DNA from 4 places in the Bacillus cereus group sp. BfR-BA-01316 genome. Region 1 is predicted to be linked to each of the others. Evidence: riboswitches for the same ligand, from Rfam matches in the RefSeq annotation. Region 1 holds a riboswitch; each other region holds the start of a gene.

Region 1 (4,013 bases):
GTTATAGTCAACATGAACATATACGAAATCATGAAACGTTACTTGCGTCGAAGTTAGTTGAAACGACGAACGGATCTTGGGGAGAAGAAAGACTCTATTTAGAAGAGACACGACAAGATCTTCGTGAAAAGATTTTATCATATAAAGCGACTTCTGCTGATAAGAAGCGTATACAAGAGATTGAAAGTGATCTTCGAAAGCAAAAAGCGAAAATTAAAGAAGTAGAAAAAGAATATATTGAAAATGCAAAAGTAATCGGTGCAACGCTATCAAAATGTGCCATTGATTCACTTATTTATGAGCGCACATTTGATTTAGTTGTTGTAGATGAAGTAAGTATGGCATATGTTCCGCAAATCGCATTAGCTGCTTCTCTTGGAAAACGTATTGTCGTTTGTGGTGACTTTTTACAATTACCTCCGATTGCGATGGCAAACCATGAACTCGTTCGAAAATGGCTCGGTGAAGATATGTTTTATCATGCAGGGATTGTTAATTCTGTAAATAAATCAGAAGCACATCCCAACCTTTTTATGTTGCAGGAACAAAGACGTATGCATGCGGATATATCGAAGTTTACGAATTCATTTATTTATAAAAATAGAGTTTACGATCATCCATCTGTTTCAGAGCGTAAAGAACTTGCGAAACTACAACCGTTCGCAAATGAAGCTAGTGTTTTATTTGATACGAGCTTAATGGGAGCTTTTTCTTTAAAAGACGCTGCTTCAGGTTCGCGTTTTAATATTATGTCTGGGTTAGTAGCGATGCAAATGATGTTAATTGGATTGTTAGATGGTGTTCAATCTATCGGTGTAGTTACGCCGTACAGGGCGCAGTCCCGCTTTTTATCAACGTGCATTAGAGAAATGTTGCAGAGAACGAAATATCAAAACATACCAGTTTTAGCGGCGACAGTTCATAAGTTTCAAGGGTCTGAAAGAGATATGATGATCTTTGATACGGTTGATAGTTATCCGCAAGAACGTCCTGGTGTGTTATTCTTTGATCATAAAAACCATCGTCTCGTCAATGTAGCAGTTACGAGAGCGAGAGGGAAGTTCATTCAATTATCAGATTGCCACTACATGCGTAAAAATTTATCGAGAAAACAAGCGTTATCACAATTAACAGCCCATATAGAACGTCACGGAGATGTATATGATCGTACGACATCAAGACAAGTGTGGGAGCGGAAAATATCGAAACGTTTACGTTGGTTTATGGAAATGAATCTTGAAGAGCCGAAAGGACTACTAAAAGATATTTTAGCTGCAAAACGTCAAATTATCATTTCACTTCCAAGCACAAGGCAAGTAGATAAAAGAGTATGGCAAGCGTTAATGCGTACGAATGCACAAGTAACGGTATATAGTGATGGACCAGTTCCATTAAAAAATATAAAGTTACAAAGACAAAACAAAGCATACCCGTTTATAGTAATCGATGATGAAATCTTTTGGGCAGGGGCACCGCTCACATCTCAAATGATGTTTGAAGGTAGTACGGAATTCCCGTACATATGTGCAAGACTACAAGCACCGGAGACAATTGGCGTATTAAAAGGGTTTTTAGATATTCGGTAAATTCGGATAGGAATTCCTTGACTTTTGCCTGGAATGAACTTAGAATAAAAATAATTTAATATAATTTTATGAAAATTCTTATCACGAGAGGTGGAGGGACTGGCCCTACGAAACCTCGGCAGCGGATTCTATATGAATACTGTGCCAATTCCAGCAAGGTAACTTGAAAGATAAGAAAGAAGCTCATTTTCACGTAAAAAAGCCTCTTTCTATCTTTTAGAAAGAGGCTTTTTTACGTGAAAATAAAAGGAGGAAGAAAAATGGGAGCGACAGGAGTAACGTCACAAAGAAAAACAATTACTGAAAGTATAGAAAGAAATAAGGAAAAATACATAAAAACAAGTCATGATATTCATGCGAATCCGGAGATTGGTAACCAAGAGTTTTACGCATCAAGAGCATTAAGTTTACTGTTAGGAAGCGCAGGATTCCAATTGCAACATAATATAGCTGGGCATGAAACAGGCTTTATCGCAAGAAAAAGTTCCGGAAAACAAGGGCCAGTAATCGCATTTTTAGCTGAGTATGATGCTTTACCAGGACTCGGCCATGCGTGTGGTCACAATTTAATCGGAACAATTAGCGTTGCAGCAGCGATCGCATTATCAGAAACACTTGAAGAAATCGGCGGGGAAGTTGTCGTGTTCGGAACACCAGCAGAAGAGGGTGGGCCAAATGGTAGTGCGAAAGCGAGTTATGTAAAAGCAGGTTTATTTAAAAATATTGATGCGGCGCTTATGATTCATCCGAGCGGAAAAACAGCGACGACGAGTCCATCACTAGCGGTCGATCCACTAGATTTTCATTTTTACGGGAAAACAGCTCACGCAGCAGCTTCGCCTGAAGAAGGAATAAACGCATTAGATGCGATTATCCAGCTTTATAACAGTATTAATGCACTTCGCCAACAACTTCCATCAGATGTGAAAATTCATGGAGTCATTACAGAAGGAGGAAAAGCGCCTAATATTATTCCTGATTACGCATCGGCACGATTCTTTATCCGCGCAGCAACAAGAACAAGATGTGCTGAGGTAACAGAAAAAGTAAGAAATATCGCACAAGGTGCAGCACTAGCAACAGGTACAAAAGTGAAAATTCATCAATTCCAAAATGAAATCGATGAATTGCTCGTAACAGAAACATTTAATGACGTCGTAGCCGAAGAACTAGAACAACTTGGTGAAGATGTAAACCGTAAAGAAAGAGTAGGAATCGGCTCAACAGACGCAGGAAACGTAAGCCAAGTCGTACCGACAATTCATCCTTACATTAAAATTGGGCCAGATGACTTAATTGCTCATACGAATGAATTTAGAGAAGCAGCTCGTTCAGAACTAGGTGATAAAGCGTTAATTACATCGGCAAAGGCATTAGCGAATACGGCATATCGATTAATTACGGAAGAAGGGTTGTTAGAGAAGGTGAAGGAGGAGTTTAGGGAGGTGCAGAGGAATCAGGGGTAGGTGGTTAAAATACTTTCGATTTGAATAACAGGTTCTCTTTTCGAAGGGAAATCTAATTAACAAGTAAAAACGCAATAAAAAAGAACATTGATTTTTCAATGCTCTTTTTTATTTACTAATCATTTATTTCCTCGTTATTTTGATAACAAATCTCTTCAGCAATTTCTTGGATGCGATTTAGTTTAATACCATCTCTTTGTTCAATAGATAATGGGTGATCTGTTACTTCAGGAGCGGCATTACACAATTGGATAAAATCAGAGCATTGGCTCGTTTTAAACATAATGAATGCTTGAATGTTTTTATTAATTTTGGAAGGCTCAAATTTTGTTCTGTAAGCCGCTATAACTCCTTGATCTTCAAGTTTGTTAATCAGTTCTTTTGCAGCAGGCTGCGTCATGGATATAATCCGTCCTATTTCTGAAACAGAAATTCTCGCATTTTTATATAACAGGTTCATAATTTTATGATCGATTTCATCCAATTTTACTGCGTTTTGCATTGTGTAGCCTCCTTATTTCATTTTCTAAAGTAAATCGTAAATTACAACTATAATATCATGAGTTAACTAACTGAATTACCTATAAATCTGTATTTTAAATTATTGATATTTCAATAAAAATATAAGTATAGGATTTTATCAAACGAAAATTGAGGAAGGATGGAAAAATGAAAAATCTTGATGGGAAAGTAGCGTTAGTAACAGGGGCGAGTCGTGGAATTGGCCGTGCCATTGCAAAGAGATTGGCGAAAGAGGGTACATTAGTTGCGATTCACTACGGCTGAAATAAAACAGCTGCAGATGAAACGATTAAAGAGATTGAATCTAATGGAGGAAAAGCTTTCTTAGTTGAAGCTGAGCTCAATTTATTTGATGGTGTCGAAAAACTAGTAAAAGAATTAAAGAATGAACTGCAAGAGAGAGTTGATACATCAGAGATTGATATTTTAGTAAACAATG
Region 2 (4,013 bases), on a different contig from region 1:
GCGATTCCATATGAAGTAAATGAACATCTAATTGCAACGGTGTATTTCCAATTAAACGAAGTAATTGCGCCTCTGTTTCTTGCTTTGTAGGCATTAAATTTAATATAGCAATTTTCAAAGCACGTATATCTTGTGTTACTGCTCGCTCCTTCGTCATTACAAAAATATTTTCCTTCTGCAATACTTTGCGAGCTGGTAAATCTTTATCAATTATGATCGGCATGTTGTTTGCCTCCGACTAGCGCCGCTTCTAAATCTGCAATAATATCAGAAACATCTTCTATACCGACCGATAAACGGATTAAATCAGATGTAACGCCAGCTAAACGCTGATTTTCTGTGCTTAATTGTCTGTGCGTCGTACTAGCAGGATGTATTACACAAGTTCTTGCATCAGCTACATGCGTTACAAGAGTTGCAAGTTTTACATTTGCGATAAATTCTTTTGCTGCTTCTAATCCGCCTTTAATACCGAAAGTTAAAACTCCACTAGCACCTTTTTTCAAATATTTTTGTGCTAACGAGTAACTTTCATTACTATCTAACCCCGGATAATTCACCCATTCAATACGATCATGATTAGCAAGCCACTTAGCAACTTCGAGAGCATTTTCACTATGACGCTCCATTCGTAAATGCAATGTTTCCAGGCCAATGTTGCTAATATATGCATTGAATGGGCTCATACAGTTTCCATAGTCTCTTAATAATTGAACACGCGCTTTCACAATATACGCTGCTGCTCCAAAATTTTGAACATAGCTTACGCCGTGATAACTCGGATCAGATTCGACAAGCTCAGGATATTTTCCATTTGTCCAGTCGAAGTTCCCTCCATCTATTACAATGCCGCCTAGAGAACTTGCATGGCCATCAATATATTTCGTTGTAGAATGGACAATGATATTTGCCCCATGTTCAAACGCCTGGCATAAATAAGGCGTCGCTAATGTATTATCAACGATAAAAGGTACTTCTAATTCTTTTGCTGCCGTTGAAAGTTCTTTGAAATTCAAAACGTTCATTGCTGGATTTCCTAACGATTCTGCATAAACGAGTTTTGTCTTATCATTAGCAAGTGCCGCAATTTCATCTGCCGTTAAATTAGGATTAAAGAACGTAACATCGATGCCAAGCTTACGCAAACTCACTCCAAATAAATTAAACGTTCCTCCGTAAACAGTTGAAGAACAAAGTAAATGGTCTCCACTACTGCAAATATTTAAAACCGCAAGCATAATAGCTGCCTGCCCAGAAGCTGTTGCAACAGCCCCTACACCGCCTTCTAAATCTGATAACTTCTGCTCAAATGCAGCTAGAGTAGGATTTCCAATACGCGTATATATATATCCTTCTGCCTCTAAATTAAATAGTGCTGCTAAATCATCTGACGTATCGTATTTATACGTTGTACTTTGATAAAGTGGCAAAACACGCGGCTCACCATTTTTTGGCGTATAGCCACCTTGCACACAAATCGTTCCTTTCCCCCATGATTCTCCCATCTCTCATTCTCCTTTCTTTTATCCCCCTATTTGCGGGCAGTAAGACTCCCACCTCAAAATTCAGCGAATGCGAGGAAGTTATGCGGGAGATAACTGCCCGATTGGTGAAGGCTAATAATCAGTGGGAGAGGGACAAAACCCCCACTGATTAAAGTTTCACTTTATGCAAAATAAAAAACTACCCCTTTCCTGAAAACAAGAAAGGAGCAGTTTGAAAACACGCTCTAAAGGCTCTTTCTTATCTCTCAGGATTATTACCTGCAGGATTTGGCACAATTCCGTTATTCGGCTGTTGCCAAGGTTTCATCGGGCCTGTCCCTCCACCTTTTCTTGATAAGACTATGCAATTACCGTTGATTTTATAGCAATAATTTCCTGATGTCAAATGGTTTTTCTGAATGTTCTAAATTAAATGTAAGGAATTTAATATAAACAACAAAAGAAATATATTCCATATTTATTTGAAAAAGACCTTTTAAAAACTCCGATCAATATATAGAATTAAATAAGTGGTTTAACCGCGTTGGTTTCAAATTTTCATGAGATCTCAATATATTGAATAAGCCAATCCCTCAAAAAGATACTATATATATTCAATTCATTTCACACTAGCATATTCAATCCTTTCTACATTAAAACTTACATAACGGAGGTACAACATGACAAATAAAAAGGACATGCACTATATACTCGTCCTATATGGCATTCTTTTAGGCTCTATAGTAGGAGCTACAGTCTGGTTATTTTTAGTTACAATAAATATCGGAATTCACTTTATTTGGGGATACTTACCTACTATTTTCTCTTCTCCCCCTTATTACACCGTTTGTGTAACAATCATCGGTGGTATCCTCGTTGGTTTAACACAAAAATACTTCGGTACATATCCACGCCTTATGCCGGAAGTGATGGCTGAATATAAAAAAACAGGTAGAATTGAATACAGTTTTGTACATAAAGCTACTTTAACTGCGATTATCGTTTTAATATTTGGAGCTAGTTTAGGCCCAGAAGCAGCACTTGTTGGAATTATCGGTGGACTTTGTACATGGGTAGGAGATCGCTTTAAATTTGCTTTAAAAGGGATGAATGAACTAACAGAAGTTGGAATTGGTGCTACTTTAAGTGTAATTTTTAATGCACCATTATTCGGTTTCTTAGCTCCGAATGAAAATGAGGGTGAACAAATTAACGAATTTTCTAAAGGAAAAAAAGCAATTGTATATTTAGCTACCACTTTTGCTGGTTTTTCCGTTTATTTATTGCTTAGTAAACTCGATAATCGTGGATCCTTTATTGTTGATTTCGGGGAAGGTTCCCTTTCTCTTAATGAATGGATCGCCTTTCTACCACTTGCTAGCATTGGTGCTATAGTTGGTTTCTTTTATTTCAAATTAGAATTCACATTAGAGAAATTAATCCACCCCTTCAGGGAATACAAGGTATCACTTGGAATTATAGGCGGTATTTTATTAGGAGTTACAGGAACTTTTCTCCCGTATACGTTATTTTCAGGGGAACATCAATTAAAAGATTTAGTCGTTGAATGGAGCCATTTATCTTTCTGGGTACTACTTCTTTCAGGGGTTTTAAAATTATGTATTACTGCCGTTTGTTTAAATACGGGTTGGCGCGGCGGACATATTTTCCCAATTATATTTGCTGGATCAAGTATCGGATATGCTATAGCTTCTATTATCCCTATAGATCCAATAGCTTCTGTAGCCATCGTCACGACAGCTATTTCAAGCTATGCATTAAGAAAACCAATAGCTATAACATTACTATTACTCATGTTTTTCCCGCTCAATTTATTATTACCGATGCTCGGGGCGGCGGCAATTGGTAATGCATTTCCGCTTCCTAAACATAACGAAACTAAAAATTAATACAAATAGGCAGTGGGGACAAAAGTTCCACTGCCTATTTGTATTATACATGCTGCTTTAATAGTGCGTATAATTCTTCAAACTTATGCACTTCATATGTTGGCACAATCTCGCTATCATTTGATTTCTTTTCTGGATTAAACCAACAAGTATCAATTCCTGCTACATATCCACCTTTAATATCGGCGCTTAACGAATCCCCAATAATGAGCCCTTCTTCAGAAGCGAAGTTAGGAATACGTTCAAAAACATAATCAAAATACTCTTTCATCGGCTTTTGGAATCCCGTATCTTCAGAAACAAAAATATCTTTAAACAATGCATGTAATCCTGCATTACGCAAACGTTTATCTTGCGTCTTAAAAATACCGTTTGTCACTATATATAAATCATACTTACTTTGAATTTGATTTATAAATTCAAACGCACCCTGCATGAGTTGGTTTCCTTCTTCTAAGTAGCTACGATAATTATTTTCGAATAATATTCCATCTACTTCTTCCCCGTACTCTTTAAACAAAATGGAAAATCGTGTATTTACAACTTCATTTCGCGTTATTTCACCTTTTTCAAAAGAACCCCAAAGACTTTTATTTATTTTGTTATAACGATCCTCTAT
Region 3 (4,013 bases), on a different contig from region 1:
GCCTGAATCTAATAAACCGAATAATCCTTCAAAATCAGAAATATTCCATTCTACTTTATATCCAGCCTTTTTAGCAGCCGCTTCAATAATTTCAGCATCAAAACCTTTTACTTTTTCACCTTCTTTAAAAATAAATGGGCTACGACCTGCAGAAGTCCCAACTTTCACTACTTTTTCATTTGTTTTTTCACTTGCTGCATTAGAACCACAAGCAGACAAAATCCCTGTCGATACCGTTAATGCTAATGTTAGTAATAATGACGATTTTTTCATAACTCTTCCTCCTAAATAACGAAATGATTGCCTTCTTCAGAAGCATTTAATTGCCGTAAAAACTTTTTCGTACGTTCATTTTGTGGGTTTCGGAAAATCTCTTCTGGCGTTCCCTGCTCTACGATAATTCCATCAGCCATAAATATAATGCGATCCGCCACCTCTTTTGCAAAATTCATTTCATGTGTAACAATAACCATCGTTATATGCTGTCTTGCCAATTCTTTAATAACTTGCAATACCTCATTAACTAATTCTGGATCAAGTGCTGAAGTCGGTTCATCAAACAAAAGTACAGCTGGATTTAAAGCCATTGCTCTAGCAATCCCAATCCTTTGCTGTTGCCCGCCGGATAACATTGCCGGATAAAAATCTTCTTTACCAGCTAAGCCTACTTGTTTTAATATTTCTCTCGCTATTCCCTTTGCCTCTTCTTCACTTTTTTTCTGTACAACCGTTAATGGCGTTGTAATATTTTTCAATGCTGTTTTATTTTTAAATAAATTGTAGTTTTGAAAAACCATAGCTGTTTTTTGGCGTAATCGTATTATTTCTTTTTTATAAAGTTTTTTCGTATGAATCTCTAAATCTTCAATTCTAATACTCCCATCATCCGGTTGTTCTAATAAATTCAAACATCTCAGCAATGTCGATTTCCCTGAACCAGAAGGTCCAATAATTACTACCACTTCCCCTTTTTTCACAGCAAGTGAGATCCCTTTTAGTACTTCATTATTTTTATAGGATTTATACAAATCACTTATCTCAATCACATATATCACCTCATTTCTGTTATAGATACGGTGCGTCAAGTTTCTTCTCCAACTTTTTCTGTCCCCAGCTAATTACGATTGTAATAACCCAATACACAATCGCTACCGCTAAATAACTTTCCATATAACGATACGATTGCGCCGCTAGCATTTTCGCTTGCGCTAAAATTTCAGCTACCCCAAGTGCAAAAGATAACGAAGATTCTTTTAACAATCCAACAAAATTATTTCCAAGTGACGGCACAGCTACACGAATAGCCTGCGGAAAGATGATTTGTCGCATCGCTTGTGCTTTTGTCATTCCTACGGATAAACAAGCATCCATTTGTCCTGATTCTACAGCATTTAATGAACCTCGAATTATCTCTGACAAATAAGCAGCATTATTTAAACTGAGACCAATTAAAGTTGCTTGCATAGCTGTAAGTACTGTAAAAGTCGGAAATATTTGTGGCAATCCGAAATACAACACAAACAATTGAACTAATAACGGTGTTCCTCTAAAGAAAGAGATATACACCCTTGCAATTGGATATAACAATTCCGTTTTGTTTTTTGTAATGATCGCCAGGCCAATCCCTATAACGAAAGAAATAATCATTGAAACAACAGTAATCCCTAAAGTTATGTATACATACTTAAATAATTGCGGAAAACTTTCTAAAAAATACGCCACATCAAATTTCACTTTGCTCCCCCCTTTCTAGACAAAAAACTCTTCTTACACATATAAGAAGAGTTGAATGTTAATCCATTTCCCCCATCTCCCAAACGCCTCATACGTTTGCTGGAATTAGCACAGTACTTTTATAGCCTGTTGCTGAGATTTCATCGGGCCAGTCCCTCCATCTCTCTTGATAAAAAACTAATAAATTTTTCCATTTATTAATTTGTTATTATGAAGAATACAGTTAAATCATAACAATATCAATAGGAAAACTAAGAATTAAATCTACACTTTTTTCGAACATACAAACAATACACCACCAAAATTACTATTCTTAATAAACTGTACACAAAAAGCCGGTACTTCTAACAAACTTAGAAATACCGGCTTCAAATCTTTTATTCTTATAGCTTATGATATTTATCTCATCTTATGTACTTCAGCAACTAACTTCCCGCCCTGTATGCCCATATAAAGCTTAACAGGAGCATCATTCGTGTTTTCAAATACTAAGTCTAAATATGGATACGCAATTGTAGCATCTCTTCCTTGTGGTACATAACCTACTGTTTTAGAATGTGTAGTTCTCTCTACCATTTTCAAACCAGCTTGATCTGCTGCATTGAATAAAGTAGATGATGTTTGACAAACGCCACCACCATAACCATCTACTAATTTACCATCTACAATTTCTTTTCCTAATTGGTACCCTTTATCTGGTGTTGTATCTCCAATTAGTGCATTAAAAGAGAAACGGTCTCCTTTCGCTAAAACAACTCCACTTACGCTCTGAGCAGATAAACGAATATTCTCAATACGACCACCAGTTGAACCACCTAAATTCGTTTCATACCTACCAATTACAGTACCACTGCCTTGCGCATCACTTAATGTTGCAGTAGGTTTTTTCTCCACAATTGGTAACTGATAAGTAGAATCCCACATACCTACATTTAATAATTTGTCTACTAACTCTTTTTCCATTAATTCATAAGAAGGCTTTCCTTCTTGCCATGATCCATCAGGCGCTATACGTGAAGGGACCATCTTTTTGTCGACGCTTTTCCCGACTTCACCTGCAACCTTCGTTACCGATTTTTTGAATTTCGCCTCATCTTCAAAATAACCTAAACTCGATAAGTCTATTTTTTTCACTTCAGTACCAGTACGCCCATCCACTAAGCTAATTGAATCCTGTACATCAGCCTTAGCCTCTACAACGTTCCCACCAAAATCACTTACTAATGCCACATCACTTACTTTTGTGCCACAACCACTTACTACAGCTACGCATAGCACCCCTACTAATATACCCTTTATTTTTCGGAACAATATACTCTCTCCTTTTCCCCAACATTATTTCTTATGTATTATTTCATTTTATGTATGTTTTGTTACAATCATTTTACAATATATTTAGAAAATGTTACAAGTTGTTTTTTACTCTATTTAAATTACTCTTTTCTTTTGTAAATGTCTATACATATTTATATAAATTTTCGAGTTTGATAAGATTGTAACTTTTATGCAACCTATTTCTATCCAGTATATACCATTCGACAGATGAAATACAAATGTAAAACTCTTTCATTTCACCTCTCTATTCACCTGCATGCTTCAAAAACCGTAATACCGATTTCTCATATGTGATCATTATTAAACAACTTAAACCGAGTTTTTATAGGTAAAAACAATTAATCCCTTCAGCGTATATAGGTATTTGCCGTGCCACTACTCCGCTTTTGCACATACATTATGGTGAATTTAACCTAATTATAAAGAAATGGAGGATGTTTTTATGTATCCCTACAATCCTTATGATCCATATAACCAATATGGTTACCAACCTCAGTATGATTTACAGGCACAATACCAACAATATATAGATCCAACAGAGCAAATTAATCCATATGATTCAAATCGCCAATTTCAACTTCCAATCTCTTTCCCTGGTACTGGAAACCGTCAATTAGAAAGACGAGTAAATGAGCTTGAGCAAAGAGTACGTCAACTAGAAAACACAGTTGAGCGTCATACGCGTAGATTAAACCGCTTAAATCAGCGTTTACGTACAGTAGAAAATAGACTAAACATACCATTTTCAGCATTAGAAGACGGATTTTAATTTCGAAAATAACAAATATATAAGGAAGGGACTCCCCCTTCCTTATATAAATTGACGAAAGTTTTTTCCATCTCTATACTGATAAGAGTTAATGAAATGAAACAAGGTGATAAATATGGATTTTGAAATAAATTTTCTTTCCTTTTATGTAGTACAAGTAGAAGGAAAAGGTGAA
Region 4 (4,013 bases), on a different contig from region 1:
GCTATATGGTTTAGAACTTTCTGGAGCAGAATCAACAACTACATTTTTTCCTTTTTTCCACTCACGGTATCCGTAGTATAAAACTACTAATGCTGCGATACCGATTAATGCTGGGGAATGAGAAAGTGCAATGGACAAGCCGATCAAACCAACAATACCCCAAGCTAACTTTCCAAAAAATGATTTAGCTCGCACAAATGATTTATAGCTCCAGTACACAACTCCTGCTCCGATTGCGAATCCTATAATACCAGCAAGACTACCAAGAGCAATTAAAGCCAAAATACCGGCCGCGATAAACGCTAGAAATTGTTTCATCTTGTGCTTGCCTCCCTTCGATTTGATACTCTTATCTTAACTATTTTTTCATTTTTTCATAACGAGCTTAAGAACTGTTTTCAACTCAGACTTAAGACTGAGTTGAATTCAGCCTCTCTCAAAACGAACATGTATTCGATGTGTATAGATACAGAAAAATTCTTATTCAATAACGGGTGATAATCTCAACTTGCGCGTCCAAAAAATTAGCAATACGTACAAACGTTTATTAAATTACATTAAAAATATTATTAAGAAAATTATGTTAAAATACATCAGAAGGCTATATTTAAATTAAAGGGGATATATCATGAATTTACACATTACGAAAGAAATCAATACCACCGCTAAAAACTATATAAACAATCAGCTTTATGAATATAATTTAAAGCACTTTCCATCTGATTTAAGAGACAGATACTTAGAGATTCATTTATTTCTTAAAGATGAAAATAGTAAGATACGCGGGGGAATATTAGGTGAAGTCTGTTGGAATTGGTTAGAGATTCACTCTTTTATCATCGATGAAGATATACGTGCATTAGGGTATGGAACTAAACTGTTATTAGAAGTAGAAAAAATTGCTTTAGAAAGAAATTGTGATTTTATAAAAGTTGACACTTTAAGCTTTCAAGCATTAGATTTCTATAAAAAATACGGTTATAAAGAGTATGGTATCCTCGATAACGTAGGAAGAGATTATAAGCACTACTATTTGAAAAAGGATTTATAAATAATAAAAAACGCTCAGAGAATGTTCTCCGAGCGTTTTCAACTGCTAATAATAAATGTCTCTTTATTTTATGCAGTTTTATGATACTCTTTTTTTTCCGCCACTTTAGAAAACCTCGGGAAACCAATTAATATAGAAATGATTCCACATACTCCAACTAAAATTGGATAAAATGCATATGGTAACAATTCGACCGGAGATAACGCAGCAAATCCTGCCGCTGTTAACATTTGAGCACCATATGGGATTAACCCTTGTATACAGCAAGAGAAAAGATCCAGTACACTCGCTGATTTACGGGGATCAATTTCATACTGATCCGCAATATTTTTCGCAAGCGGACCTGTAAAAATGATAGAGATTGTATTATTTGCTGTACACATATTCGTCATACTCACTAAGCCAGCAATACCAAACTCCGCTCCTTTTTTCGAACGAATATTACGTGTTAAAAGATTCATTAAATATTGAATGCCGCCATTATACTGGATAAGTTCAACCATACCACCGATTAAAATGGCAAGTAACACTAACTCCATCATACCGCCCATTCCAGTCGTTACACTTTTAAAGAAACTCTCTAACGTATAACTTCCATCTATAAGACCGATAACACCAGATAGTACAGTTCCACCAGTTAATACAATGAGTACATTCCAGCCAAGTAGCGCCGTAACAAGTACACCTGCATATGGTAAAATCTTCACCCAATCAAACGTATGAGCTTTAATTTCTGTATCATTTCCTAAAGTAATCATTACTAATAGTACAATTGTAATGACTGCAGCTGGCAATACAATTAAAAAATTCGTTTTAAACTTATCTTTCATTTCTGTTCCTTGCGAACGAACAGCAGCAATTGTCGTATCAGAAATAAATGATAAATTATCGCCAAACATCGCTCCGCCCACAACAGTAGCCATCGTAAGCGCAATTGAGATATCAGTTTGCCCACTAATACCTACAGCAATCGGTGCTAATGCAGCAATTGTTCCCATTGAAGTTCCCATCGCTAATGAAATAAATGCCCCTATAACAAAAATTCCAGCAACGATAAATCCTTGGGGTAAAATAGATAACGCTAAGTTAACAGTGGAATCGACTCCGCCCATCCCTTTTGCTGTTTCAGAAAACGCCCCTGCAAGTACAAAAATCAGAACCATGATCATAATATCAGGGTTTCCTGCACCTTTAGCAAATCGTTCTACTTTCACATTAAAGCTTTCTTTACGATTCATCACTAAAGCGATTCCTACAGCAATTGAAATCGCTACAAGTATCGGCAATTTATAGAAATCACCTGTAATAATCCCAGAACCAATAAATAGCGCCAAAAATATTCCAAGTGGTAATAAAGCTAAACCATTTCCTCTCGTTTCTTTCAAAGTATCATCTCTCCCTAGTTTTCAACCTTTTCTAATAAACAACAAAAGACCTCTTCCAATGAGAAGAGGTCTTATACATCTATAAGAAACGCTCTTCTCATCTTTCAAGCACATGCTTGCTGGATTTGGCACAGCACTCTGAAATCGAGTCCGCTGCCGAGGCATCGTAGGGCCAGTCCCTCCGCCTCTCTTTATAAGAAGGTTTCATATTTAATTTTTAATAATAATTTCTTTCCTAACTTTACTCGCTTACAAAACAAAAGTCAATTATTTTTTGTATAGTTTTTTTGGTAATTATACAAAAAGGTGAATAAACCAATCATTTTAACTTTTTAATTTCTTTATCCAATATTGAGATCCAATAAAATTTTCTATTTTTTATAGTCGCTATAATCCATTTTGTTGTATTCCATGCTAACTCATATTCTTCCTTTGTAACATCACCAATTTTATAAGCATCCTCTAACTCGTCTTCATCCAATACATAGATTTCACCGTTCGGTAACAATACTACATCTAAGTATAAATCATCAAAATAAGGTAAACCACGATCGTCTATTTTAAATTCTTTCGTCACATCGATATAATATTGCACTAATTGTTTTTGATTGTCTAACATAGCTGTAATTGCAAAGTTTTTCCCGTTTATAAAATATTGCATCCATGTATACCCATCACCTGCAATGCAAAGCTCTTTACTATTGTATTCTTTATAACTAGGCTCTCTCACCTTTTTTATATCCAATATTCCTAACATACCTGCTTCAGCTTGTTTTACTGTGTATGTCTTCTCTAGTAATCGCTTCCACGTAGAACCATCACCGTACTTACGTTTCATAACTTTCTCTCCTCTTCTACATACAGAAAAGCTCTCACATAATATGTGAGAGCTTTTCAAATCATAATTAAGCCGCTTGACCCTTTTCAGATATCTCTTTTAAATAGGCTTGTCCTTTTTCAGCGTCATATTGACCTTCCCACTTAGACATAACTACAGCCGCTAAAGAGTTACCTACAACGTTAACTGCTGTACGAGCCATATCTAGAATACGGTCAATACCTGCGATAAACGCTAAGCCTTCTGCCGGGATACCTACTGTACCAAGTGTTGCTAATAATACAACGAATGATACGCCTGGTACACCCGCGATACCTTTTGATGTAACCATTAATACAAGTAATAATGTAATTTGTTCTGTAATGGATAATTCAATACCGTACATTTGTGCTAAGAAAATTGCCGCAATTGCTTGATATAAAGTTGATCCATCTAAGTTAAATGAATAACCTGTCGGAATAACGAAAGATGTAATTGCTTTCGGACAACCGAATTTCTCCATTTTCTCCATAATTTTCGGTAAAACTGTTTCTGAACTCGCAGTAGAATACGCAAGAATAAGCTCGTCTTTTAAAATTTTAAAGAATTGGAAAATGTTAATACCGAATATTTTCGCTGTAAGTCCTAATACAACTACAACGAAGAAGATCATTGCTCCGTATACTACAATGAGTAATTTCCCTAATGGAATTAATGAAGATAAACCGAATGTAGAAACTGTTACACCAATTAATGCGAA

What was found. Region 1 has a riboswitch for S-adenosylmethionine ahead of MR071_RS15320 (M20 family metallopeptidase). Riboswitches for the same ligand answer to the same signal wherever they lie in the genome.
Region 2: it holds a riboswitch for S-adenosylmethionine, as region 1 does, so the genes downstream of both, MR071_RS09040 (bifunctional O-acetylhomoserine aminocarboxypropyltransferase/cysteine synthase) here and MR071_RS15320 (M20 family metallopeptidase) in region 1, are expected to answer to the same signal.
Region 3: it holds a riboswitch for S-adenosylmethionine, as region 1 does, so the genes downstream of both, MR071_RS06445 (amino acid ABC transporter permease) here and MR071_RS15320 (M20 family metallopeptidase) in region 1, are expected to answer to the same signal.
Region 4: it holds a riboswitch for S-adenosylmethionine, as region 1 does, so the genes downstream of both, MR071_RS19145 (Na+/H+ antiporter NhaC family protein) here and MR071_RS15320 (M20 family metallopeptidase) in region 1, are expected to answer to the same signal.

What each region holds. Positions count from the first base shown of each region.
Region 1 covers NZ_JAKUGX010000019.1:23,062-27,074, forward strand. Annotated here, with positions in the region: gene MR071_RS15315 (AAA domain-containing protein) at 1-1,586, shown strand, start outside; SAM riboswitch class I at 1,662-1,763, shown strand; gene MR071_RS15320 (M20 family metallopeptidase) at 1,847-3,052, shown strand; gene MR071_RS15325 (Lrp/AsnC family transcriptional regulator) at 3,168-3,554, opposite strand; partial or broken gene MR071_RS15330 (SDR family NAD(P)-dependent oxidoreductase) at 3,722-4,013, shown strand, end outside.
Region 2 covers NZ_JAKUGX010000008.1:41,750-45,762, forward strand. Annotated here, with positions in the region: gene metA (homoserine O-acetyltransferase MetA) at 1-223, opposite strand, end outside; gene MR071_RS09040 (bifunctional O-acetylhomoserine aminocarboxypropyltransferase/cysteine synthase) at 207-1,505, opposite strand; SAM riboswitch class I at 1,741-1,845, opposite strand; gene MR071_RS09045 (chloride channel protein) at 2,165-3,394, shown strand; gene MR071_RS09050 (YjjG family noncanonical pyrimidine nucleotidase) at 3,438-4,013, opposite strand, start outside.
Region 3 covers NZ_JAKUGX010000005.1:129,085-133,097, reverse strand. Annotated here, with positions in the region: gene MR071_RS06455 (amino acid ABC transporter substrate-binding protein) at 1-273, opposite strand, end outside; gene MR071_RS06450 (amino acid ABC transporter ATP-binding protein) at 285-1,046, opposite strand; gene MR071_RS06445 (amino acid ABC transporter permease) at 1,066-1,734, opposite strand; SAM riboswitch class I at 1,804-1,910, opposite strand; gene MR071_RS06440 (VanW family protein) at 2,134-3,045, opposite strand; gene MR071_RS06435 (hypothetical protein) at 3,512-3,838, shown strand; gene MR071_RS06430 (DUF3900 domain-containing protein) at 3,954-4,013, shown strand, end outside.
Region 4 covers NZ_JAKUGX010000028.1:39,500-43,512, reverse strand. Annotated here, with positions in the region: gene MR071_RS19155 (lmo0954 family membrane protein) at 1-318, opposite strand, end outside; gene MR071_RS19150 (GNAT family N-acetyltransferase) at 629-1,051, shown strand; gene MR071_RS19145 (Na+/H+ antiporter NhaC family protein) at 1,120-2,436, opposite strand; SAM riboswitch class I at 2,531-2,636, opposite strand; gene MR071_RS19140 (ribonuclease FAU-1 family protein) at 2,756-3,274, opposite strand; gene gltP (glutamate/aspartate:proton symporter GltP) at 3,342-4,013, opposite strand, start outside.